3 regions of the Blautia sp. CAG:257 genome follow, and region 2 is predicted to be linked to each of the others. Evidence: a T-box and tRNA genes for the amino acid it is inferred to sense, from the RefSeq annotation. Region 2 holds a T-box; the other regions hold tRNA genes.
The links. A T-box is a leader RNA that pairs with one kind of tRNA and senses whether it is charged. The one in region 2 lies ahead of leuS (leucine--tRNA ligase), so its partner is inferred to be a tRNA-Leu.

Region 1: it encodes a tRNA-Leu, which carries the amino acid that the T-box ahead of leuS (leucine--tRNA ligase) is inferred to sense. The anticodon was not compared.
Region 3: it encodes a tRNA-Leu, which carries the amino acid that the T-box ahead of leuS (leucine--tRNA ligase) is inferred to sense. The anticodon was not compared.

What each region holds. Positions count from the first base shown of each region.
Region 1 is NZ_HF999108.1:35,725-39,004, reverse strand. It holds gene QVP40_RS12065 (deoxyguanosinetriphosphate triphosphohydrolase) at 1-423, opposite strand, end outside; gene QVP40_RS12060 (Uma2 family endonuclease) at 664-1,170, opposite strand; tRNA gene QVP40_RS12055 (tRNA-Leu) at 1,481-1,565, opposite strand; tRNA gene QVP40_RS12050 (tRNA-Leu) at 1,672-1,756, opposite strand; gene QVP40_RS12045 (peptidoglycan-binding protein) at 1,893-3,179, opposite strand; gene QVP40_RS12040 (phosphodiester glycosidase family protein) at 3,243-3,280, opposite strand, start outside.
Region 2 is NZ_HF998978.1:25,366-28,645, forward strand. It holds gene pflB (formate C-acetyltransferase) at 1-383, shown strand, start outside; gene grcA3 (autonomous glycyl radical cofactor GrcA3) at 567-809, shown strand; gene pflA (pyruvate formate-lyase-activating protein) at 814-1,599, shown strand; T-box leader at 1,611-1,830, shown strand; gene leuS (leucine--tRNA ligase) at 1,950-3,280, shown strand, end outside.
Region 3 is NZ_HF999046.1:14,999-18,278, forward strand. It holds gene udp (uridine phosphorylase) at 2-775, shown strand; gene deoD (purine-nucleoside phosphorylase) at 809-1,513, shown strand; tRNA gene QVP40_RS06330 (tRNA-Leu) at 1,722-1,803, opposite strand; gene ftsH (ATP-dependent zinc metalloprotease FtsH) at 2,162-3,280, shown strand, end outside.

The sequences.
Region 1 (3,280 bases), on a different contig from region 2:
CTGCACCACCCGTGCGCTCTGCTTATAGTGGGCAAAGCCGCCCGGACTGATCTCATTCAGAGCCTTTTCTCCGGCGTGACCAAAAGGTGTATGTCCCAGATCATGGCCCAGCGCAATGGCCTCCACCAGATCCTCATTCAGTCTGAGAGCCTTGGCAATGGTACGGGCAATCTGAGAAACCTCCAGTGTATGAGTGAGACGGTTTCTGTAATGATCTCCCTGAGGCGCCAGAAAAACCTGAGTCTTATCCTTCAGCCTGCGAAAAGCCTTGCTGTGAAGAATCCTGTCTCTGTCCCGCTGAAATACCGTGCGCACATCACATTCCTCTTCCTCCCTCTCCCGCCCCCTGGACCGGACACTGAAGGAAGCATGGGGACTTAAAAGCTCCAGTTCCCTTTTTTCCATGCTTTCTCTTATATTCATAGGCAATTCCTCCACAGAATGACAAAATACCTCTTATTAATTATATTCTACACAAAGCTTCAAATTCCTCTTTTTTTCAAAAAAATAAGCATATGGATTTTTCCCGACACGGGTTTATTAAACAGGCAAGACTATATAAACTCTCAGACTTATTAAAAAGATCTTGTCAGTATGCAAAAAGAACAGGCCTCATCCTGTTCTTTAAAGATTATTTTTTATACTTTGGATTTCACTTTTAAATTAGAACTCCGGTATATCAAACAGCTCATCAAAAGTAATCTGAAGGTTCGGAAACATAACAATTCCCAGTTCTTCTGCATTTTCTCTTGTAACTGTTTTATACAAATATGGATATACCATGTCATTTTCATCAAAGTCAAACAAATAAATTTCCACTTGCTTTTTACGCCAGTCTACGATCCAGTATTCTCCTATCCCTGCCTTGGCATATATCTGCATTTTTTCTCCACGGTCATATTTTTCTGTGGAATCCGATAACACTTCCATAACAAAACGTGGTATCCCTGTAAATGAAATGTTCTTTCTGTCTCTCATATTACAGATTATAGACACATCCGGAACAATAACCTTGTAGTCGTTTTCACGCCATTCATATTGAACGGTATCTCCAAACACACGACATAAACTGTCTTTTATCTGCGATCCGACTTTTATGACAAAGTTGTGAATCACAATAGAATGTTCCAGGTATGTTTTACTGAAACTCTCTACTGGTAAAATGTCCATGCAGTTCACCTCCGAATCTGATATGGTAAAATTATAGCATAATTCAAACTATATGCCTAGTACCTGCCAACGGAATCACCCCCTTAAACTTCCAGAAGTTTAGTGGGATAACAAATTTACTTCGTGGTTAACAGAAATATTCTGAAAGGTTACGCCAGTACAAGTATGAGTCGGATCAATCCACTATGCGGAAATTTAGCTGTTGCGTGTTCTTCGTAAACTCTCAGACTTATTAAAAAGATCTTGTCAGTATGCAAAAAACTCTTAACATCACATCAATCTCTGTGATATCAAGAGTTCTAAATCAGAATGCGGAAGATGGGACTTGAACCCACACAAGCGCAATGCTTACAAGATCCTTAGTCTTGCTCGTCTGCCAGTTCCGACACTTCCGCATATCGCATTTCTTCGGGATTATTTTGTTTCTCCCTCGCGACAGATTTTAGTATATCAGTCATCAACAAATTTGTCAATAACTTTTTTCACAGTTTTTACTGTGAATGCGGAAGATGGGACTTGAACCCACACAAGCGCAATGCTTACAAGATCCTTAGTCTTGCTCGTCTGCCAGTTCCGACACTTCCGCATATCGCATTTCTTTGGGATTATTTTGTTTCTCCCTCGCGACGAATTGTAGTATATCAAAACCAGCAGACAAAGTCAATACCTTTTTTATATTTTTTTATTTTTCGCAAATGTTTTGCTTTTTCACAATATTTATCTCAGTTCAGCTCCGCGATCCGGCTGACCGCCACATAGATCTCCTGTATTTTATACCAGGTGGGATAATCGGTGATCCCTGTCTCAGGCAAACCAAATACCCCCTGAAAACGCCGTACTGCATCTGCTGTCCTCTGTCCGTAAATACCGTCTGCATTCACAGAGGGAACCGCCGGATAGGATTGGGAAATTGTGTTGATCTGCTCCTGAAGCTGCCGAACCTTTGCCCCGGTAGCCCCAATATCCAGATCATATCCGGGCCAGGAAGCCGGAACTCCGGAAACTTCTTCTGCCACATTAATATACATATCATCCCCGTAAAAATACCGAAGGATCTCTATGGGAGAATAGCCCTGATCTCCAAGGGTCTTGCTGCCCCACTGGGTCATCCAGCCTCTGTCCCTGCACTGTACACGCTGTCCGTCACAGTACTGAGTAAGAATCGGCTGACGCACATCCGGACGGGACAGATAATTTTCAAACAGCTCATCTACGATTCTGGAAATGCTGTCAAACACATTTCTTCCGTAAATCCATTTATGATCATAGGCGGTTGACGAGGTAATGGTAAAATCATAGCCTTTATTCCGGTACCATTCTGTATACACCCTGTTCAAAGTAAACGACATAATAGCCAGAACATTGGCCCGTATGGTATCGTCCGGCCAGGTGGCATAAATTTCACTGCTTGCCACATTTTTTATATAATCTTTATAACGCACATAATAATTTCCTGCCGACTGATCTCCTACCGGACCGTTATGGACAATTACATATTCCGGAATCACAACCTTGCTTAAAACGATCTCTCCCGTTTCATTGACAGGTTTGATCTCCGCTTCCGGATTTTTGGGCGGATATTCCGCAAACAGCGTATGGGGGCCGATCACGATCCTGTCAAAGCTTTGCCGTGACTGAAATCTCAGTCTGACAGGCTGCTGGGCAAGAACATCCGGCAGAACTTCTGTTCCGGCGATCTCTTCTCTCTCAAATCCTTCTGCCTGTATCTGAATGGTATATTCGGCATAAGGCTGTTCTTCTGAAGGCTCCATACTGTATTCCAGAGGAGGGGACTTAAGCTCCAGAACCGGCGTCTGACCTGAAGAATCTGTTTTTACCTCCTCCACGGTACGGTCCGGTTCTCCTGTATAGGAAATCCTTACCACCGCATCCTCTACCGGTCTTGTTCCGTCTTCTGTAAGAACCGTTACCTGCAGACCGCCTCTGGAAGTGTCTTCCTGCTGCATTCTCAGTCCGCTGCGTTTTCTGTGGGAATATAACTGATTCATTCAGCTCTCCAAACAACAGTTTTACAGCATTTTATGCTTTTCATTCTTTATTTATACACAGACTTATTTCAGACTGCTCTCTCCGCTGGAAGGCCGGATCA
Region 2 (3,280 bases):
TGCATTATGTGGGAACAACCCAGACTTATCGCGGCGGTATTCCGACAACCTCTATTCTTACTATTACTTCCAACGTAGTATATGGCAAGAACACAGGAGCAACACCGGACGGACGTAAGGCCGGAGAGCCTTTTGCCCCGGGTGCAAACCCCATGCACGGAAGAGACAGCTGCGGCGCAGTAGCGTCCTTAAGCTCTGTTGCAAAGCTTCCGTTTAAAGAGGCGCAGGACGGAATTTCCAACACCTTCTCCATTATTCCGGGAGCTCTGGGAAAAGAGGATATGGTAATGCTGGATTCCATCAGCCTTGACGATTTAAGCTTTTCACTGGAACCGGACTGCGCATGCTGCGAGCCAAATCTTTCCGTAGACGAAGCAGAATAATTTTAGGTTTACTTTGTTCACAGTAGCCTGGTCAAAATACATTCCAAATTACTTCGGTGATGATATTTTGTCCTGTATATCCCGGGATTTTGGCATATATTTGCCAAAACGGCCCGTGGGACAGTGATCTGTGAACAGCAACTGATTTTACAGAATTCATTTATATAACAGGAGGAAATAATTATGAACATCAGCGACGCACAGATTGACAACCTGGTAAACTTACTTGACGGTTATGCAGAAAAAGGCGGCCATCATCTGAACGTAAATGTTTTTACAAGAGAAACCCTTCTGGATGCACAGGCACATCCGGAAAAATATCCGCAGCTGACTGTCCGTGTATCCGGCTATGCGGTAAACTTCAATAAGCTGACAAAAGAGCAGCAGGACGAGGTTATTTCCAGAACCTTCCATGAAGGAATGTAAGCATATGGCAAAGGAATATAACCATAAGGGATATATTCATTCTACAGAGAGCTTCGGGACCGTTGACGGTCCCGGAGTTCGTTTTGTAGTGTTTTTCCAGGGCTGTCCCATGCGATGCCTGTACTGCCATAATCCGGATACCTGGAAAACGGGCGAAGGAAAGGAAATGACTGCAGAGGAAATCCTGGAAGCCTATAAGAAGAATGAAGTTTTTTATAAAAACGGAGGAATCACAGCCACCGGCGGGGAACCGCTTATGCAGCTTGATTTTCTGACAGAGCTTTTTCAGAAGGCAAAAAAACAGGGCATCCATACCTGTCTGGACACCTCAGGGATCATGTACCGCAAAGAGCGGCAGGAAAAGTTTGAACAGCTCTTTAAGGTTCTTGACCTGGTGCTTTTGGATTTTAAGCACAGCAATGAAACAGGTCATAAAAACCTTACAGGTCTTGGTCAGAAGCATGTGCTGGAATTTGCCCGCGCTCTGGAAGAAAAAGGGATTCCAATGATCGTCCGCCATGTGGTGGTTCCGGGGATCACAGATGATGAAAAACATTTACAGGATCTTGGAAAGCTGCTTGCCGGTTTTCGCAATCTGAAAGGCCTGGAGGTTCTTCCCTATCACACCATGGGCAAAGTAAAGTACGATAAGCTGGGCTTATCCTATCCTCTGGAGCAGGTGGAAAATATGGACGGGGAAAAAGCGAAAGAGGCGAGGAATGTAATACTGAGAGCTTTTCAAAAGGAAAGGCAGAATTTAATTCTTGACAAACCTGCAGGGAATCGTTAGAATTATTAAAGATAAAGACGAAGAAGAGGAGTAGTAGGAAAATGTTTCCTTTTTCAGAGACCTGCCGGATGGTGCAAGGCAGGAGAGGATATTTCTGAACTCGCCCTGGAGTTGCCGAAGTGAACTGAAAGTAGCTTTGGACGGGAAATCCCGTTACAGATTTAATGAGTGCATCGGATGATATCCGGTGAATTAGAGTGGTACCACGGAATTCAGCCTTTCGTCTCTAACTATGGAGATGAAAGGCTTTTTTATTTATCACAAAAGTAGTACAGGCTGTACGGACTTTTCTGATAAACAAAAATGCTCCGCCAGGATGCGATTCCATTTATACAAGGGAGGAAAAAACAATGTCAGTACCTTACAATCATAAGGTGATCGAAAAAAAATGGCAGAAAGTCTGGGATGACAATAAAGCTTTTGCCGCAACAGATGATTACAGCAAACCGAAATATTATGCTCTGGTAGAGTTTCCTTATCCGTCAGGACAGGGACTTCACGTAGGTCATCCGAGACCTTATACAGCTCTTGATATTGTGGCGCGAAAAAGAAGAATGCAGGGCTACAATGTTCTCTATCCAATGGGCTGGGATGCTTTTGGTCTTCCTACAGAGAACTATGCCATCAAGAATAAGATCCATCCGAAGATCGTAACTGCAAATAATGTAAAGAGATTCAAAGAACAGCTTCATTCTCTGGGATATTCCTTTGACTGGGACAGAGAAGTAAACACCACAGATCCGGAATACTACAAATGGACACAGTGGATCTTCCTGAAACTGTTTAAGGCAGGACTTGCTTATAAAAGTGAAATGCCTATTAACTGGTGTACTTCTTGTAAGGTAGGTCTTGCAAACGAGGAGGTTGTCAACGGTGTCTGCGAACGCTGCGGTTCTCCGGTTGTCCGCAAGGTAAAAAGCCAGTGGATGCTGAAGATCACAGATTATGCAGAAAAGCTTCTGGAAGGCCTTAACGATGTAGATTACATTGAACGTGTAAAGGTTTCTCAGAAAAACTGGATCGGCAAGAGCCAGGGCGCAGAGGTTGATTTTGCCATTGCAGGCAAAGAAGACAAGCTTACGGTATACACCACCAGACCGGACACTCTTTTCGGTGCAACCTATATGGTAGTTTCTCCGGAGCATCCTGCGCTGGAAAAATACAAAGACGAGATCAAAAACATGGATGCCATCCGTGAATATCAGGAGCAGGCAGCCAGAAAATCTGATTTTGAGCGTTCTGAGCTTGCAAAAGACAAGACAGGTGTTCAGATCGACGGCATCTGTGCAGTCAATCCGGTAAACGGAAAAGAAATTCCCATCTGGGTTTCCGACTATGTACTGATGAGCTATGGAACAGGCGCTATTATGGCAGTACCGGCTCATGATACCCGTGACTGGGAATTTGCAAAAAAATTCAATCTTCCGATCATTGAAGTAGTAGCCGGCGGCGAAAACGTACAGGAGGAAGCTTTTACAGACGTTGCCACAGGCAAAATGGTAAACTCCGGATTCCTGGACGGACTGGAAGTAGCCGAAGCAAAGAAAAAGATCATTGACTGGCTGGAAGAGAAAAAGCTTGGAACCGGAAAGACAAATTATAAGCTGAGAGACTGGGTATTCTCCCGTCAGCGTTACTGGGGCGAGCCGATCCCGATCGTTCACTGTGACAAATGCGGCTA
Region 3 (3,280 bases), on a different contig from region 2:
TATGGTATATTCAACAGATGGAAAAGCCTACCATATCCAGGTGGCTGCAGGAGAAATCGGAAGGTATGTGATCCTGCCGGGAGATCCGGGACGCTGCGCTTCCATAGCGAAGTATTTTGATGATCCGGTTCTGATCGCAAATAACAGAGAGTTTGTCACTTATACGGGATATCTGGACGGAGAAAAAGTCAGCGTTACTTCCACCGGAATCGGAGGGCCTTCTGCTGCCATTGCAATGGAGGAACTGGTGGAGTGCGGAGCAGATACTTTTATCAGAGTAGGTACCTGCGGCGGAATGGAGCTGACAGTAAAAGGCGGCGATATTGTAGTCGCTACCGGAGCTGTACGTATGGAAGGAACCAGCAAAGAATATGCGCCCATTGAATTTCCGGCAGTACCGGATTTTCATGTGACAAATGCGCTGGCCTCTGCTGCAGAAGAGCTTGGCTGTACGTTTCACACAGGGGTGGTACAGAGTAAGGATTCTTTTTACGGACAACATTCTCCGGAGATAAAGCCTGTCAGTTATGAGCTGCAGAACAAATGGGAGGCATGGCTGCGGCTGGGATGCCTTGCCTCAGAAATGGAATCAGCTGCGCTTTTTATAGTTGCAAATTATCTTAGGGTTCGCTGCGGAGCAGCTTTTCTGGCTCTGGGAAATCAGGAGAGGGCAAAGAGGGGAATGGATAATCCTCTGATTTATGACACGGATATGGCTGTGAGAGTCGGAATCCGGGCGATCCGGCAGCTGATCCGGGAAGACCACCGAAAATAAGCATATGATTTATATAAAAAAGGAGGGACAGCTATGAGTATACCAACACCGCATAATGCCGCGCAAAAAGGAGATATTGCCAGGAGAGTTCTGATGCCGGGAGATCCTTTGCGGGCAAAATATATTGCAGAAACTTATCTGGAAGCTCCGGTCTGCTTTAATACAGTGAGAAACATGCTGGGCTATACAGGAACTTATCATGGACAGGAGATTTCTGTTATGGGAGCCGGAATGGGAATGCCTTCCATGGGTATTTACAGCTATGAGCTGTTTCATTTTTATGATGTAGATGAGATCATTCGCATTGGGTCCGCAGGAGCCCTTCAGGATCATGTGAATGTAAGAGATGTGGTTCTGGCTATTGGCGCCTGTACAGATTCCTCCTATGCTCATCAGTACTGCCTTCCGGGAACTTTTGCGCCTACGGCAGACTACGGGCTTCTGGATAAAGCAGTAAAAAAAGCCCATGAATTAAAGATCCCTGTCCATGTGGGAAACGTGCTGTCCTCAGATCTGTTTTATAATGAAGATCCGGCTGCTGCTCCGGCATGGAGAAGCATGGGGGTATTATGTACGGAAATGGAATGCGCGGCTCTTTATATGAATGCTGCAAGAGCAGGAAAGAAAGCTCTGGGTATTCTGACGATTTCCGATCATATTTTTAAAAAGGAGGCGCTTTCTGCTCAGGAGAGACAGACTTCCTTTTCTCAGATGATGGAGATTGCCCTGGGAATCTGAAGGGAAACAGATGGGGACAGGAAGAAAAACCGGTTTTTTATTTGTAAGAAAAACAGTCATGAAAAAATAAGCTTTACAAAACAGAGGAATCCATTGCTGTAATAACAAGATTGCTGCTGTGGTGAGGATTGAAACTGTTTCAGTACAGAATCAACGAAAAAGAGAACGTACATTTCGAAAATGAAATATACGTTCTCTTTTTATCAAATGCCGCTGGCCGGACTCGAACCGGCACGGTGTTACCCGCTTGATTTTGAGTCAAGTGCGTCTGCCAATTCCGCCACAGCGGCACATGAACCGATAATTATATTAACACAAAAGACAGAATTCTGCAAGAAAAATTTTAAAGATGCCGTCCTTTAAATGAGGTCCTTTAAATGACACACCGGTTACCCGGGGTGGTATAAACGGAGTGAACAGCAACATAAACGGCAGATTGGCAGTTAAATACCGGAAAAGCAGTTTGCAGAGGCTATCCGGCACATCCCAAACTCTTTTTTATGAAAAATTAATAATATTTCACAGGAAGTACATTGAAATCAGACGGAAAAGGTGGTATGTTACATCAGGTAAATAACTTTGCACATATTGGGAGATACTGATAAGTGATTCCGATATGATGTAACGGGGATGGAGGATAGACAATATATGAATTTAGGCGACAAAAAACCTGGTAAAACGCCTACCAAGAGACCTCTTTATGTATATTATATTATTGTAGGTGTCATTATCGTTCTTCTGAATATTCTGGTTGTGCCTGCTATTCAGGAGAGAAGTATTGAAAAAACAGATTATTCCACTTTTATTAAAAGTGTGGAAAAGGGCAATGTAACCCGGGCGACTATTGAAGAGGGCTACATTTATTATGAGGTAAAATCTCCGAAAACAGGAAATACACTGACCTGCAAGACTGTTCAGATGGATGATCCTGATCTTGTAAATCGTCTGTTGGAGGCAGATGTTGTAATGGATGAGGTACTTCCGGAAAGTCCGTCCATTTTCTTTACTCTGATCTTAAGCTATGTGATCCCGATTGGAATTTTTATTTTCCTGGGACGCTGGCTCAGCAGGAAAATGATGTCTTCTATGGGAAACGGCGGCCCCGGAGGCGCCATGTCCTTTGGAAAAAGCAACGCAAAAGTATATGTAAAATCTTCTACAGGGATCAAATTTTCCGATGTTGCAGGAGAGGATGAGGCAAAAGAGCTTCTGACAGAAATCGTGGATTATCTGCACAATCCTCAGAAATATACGGAAATCGGCGCTTCTATGCCAAAGGGCGCTCTTCTTGTAGGCCCTCCCGGAACAGGAAAGACTCTTCTTGCCAAGGCAGTTGCCGGCGAAGCGGAGGTTCCGTTTTTCTCTATTTCCGGTTCTGAGTTTGTGGAAATGTTTGTAGGTATGGGCGCTGCCAAGGTTCGTGATCTGTTTAAGCAGGCCAATGAAAAGGCTCCCTGTATCGTGTTTATCGATGAGATCGATACCATTGGTAAAAAACGTGACGGCGCGGGATTTTCCGGCGGAAATGATGAGCGTGAGCAGACTCTTAACCAGCTTCTGACAGAGATGGATGGTTTTGACGGCTCTAAGGGTGTGGTAATTCTGGCAGCTACCAACAGACCGGATTCCCTTGACCCGGCCCTTCTTCGTCCGGGACGTTTTGACAGAAGGATTCCGGTAGAGCTTCCTGATCTTCAGGGAAGAGAAGAGATCCTTAAGGTTCACGCAAAAAAAATTAAAATTGCAGATACTGTCCGCTTTGATGAG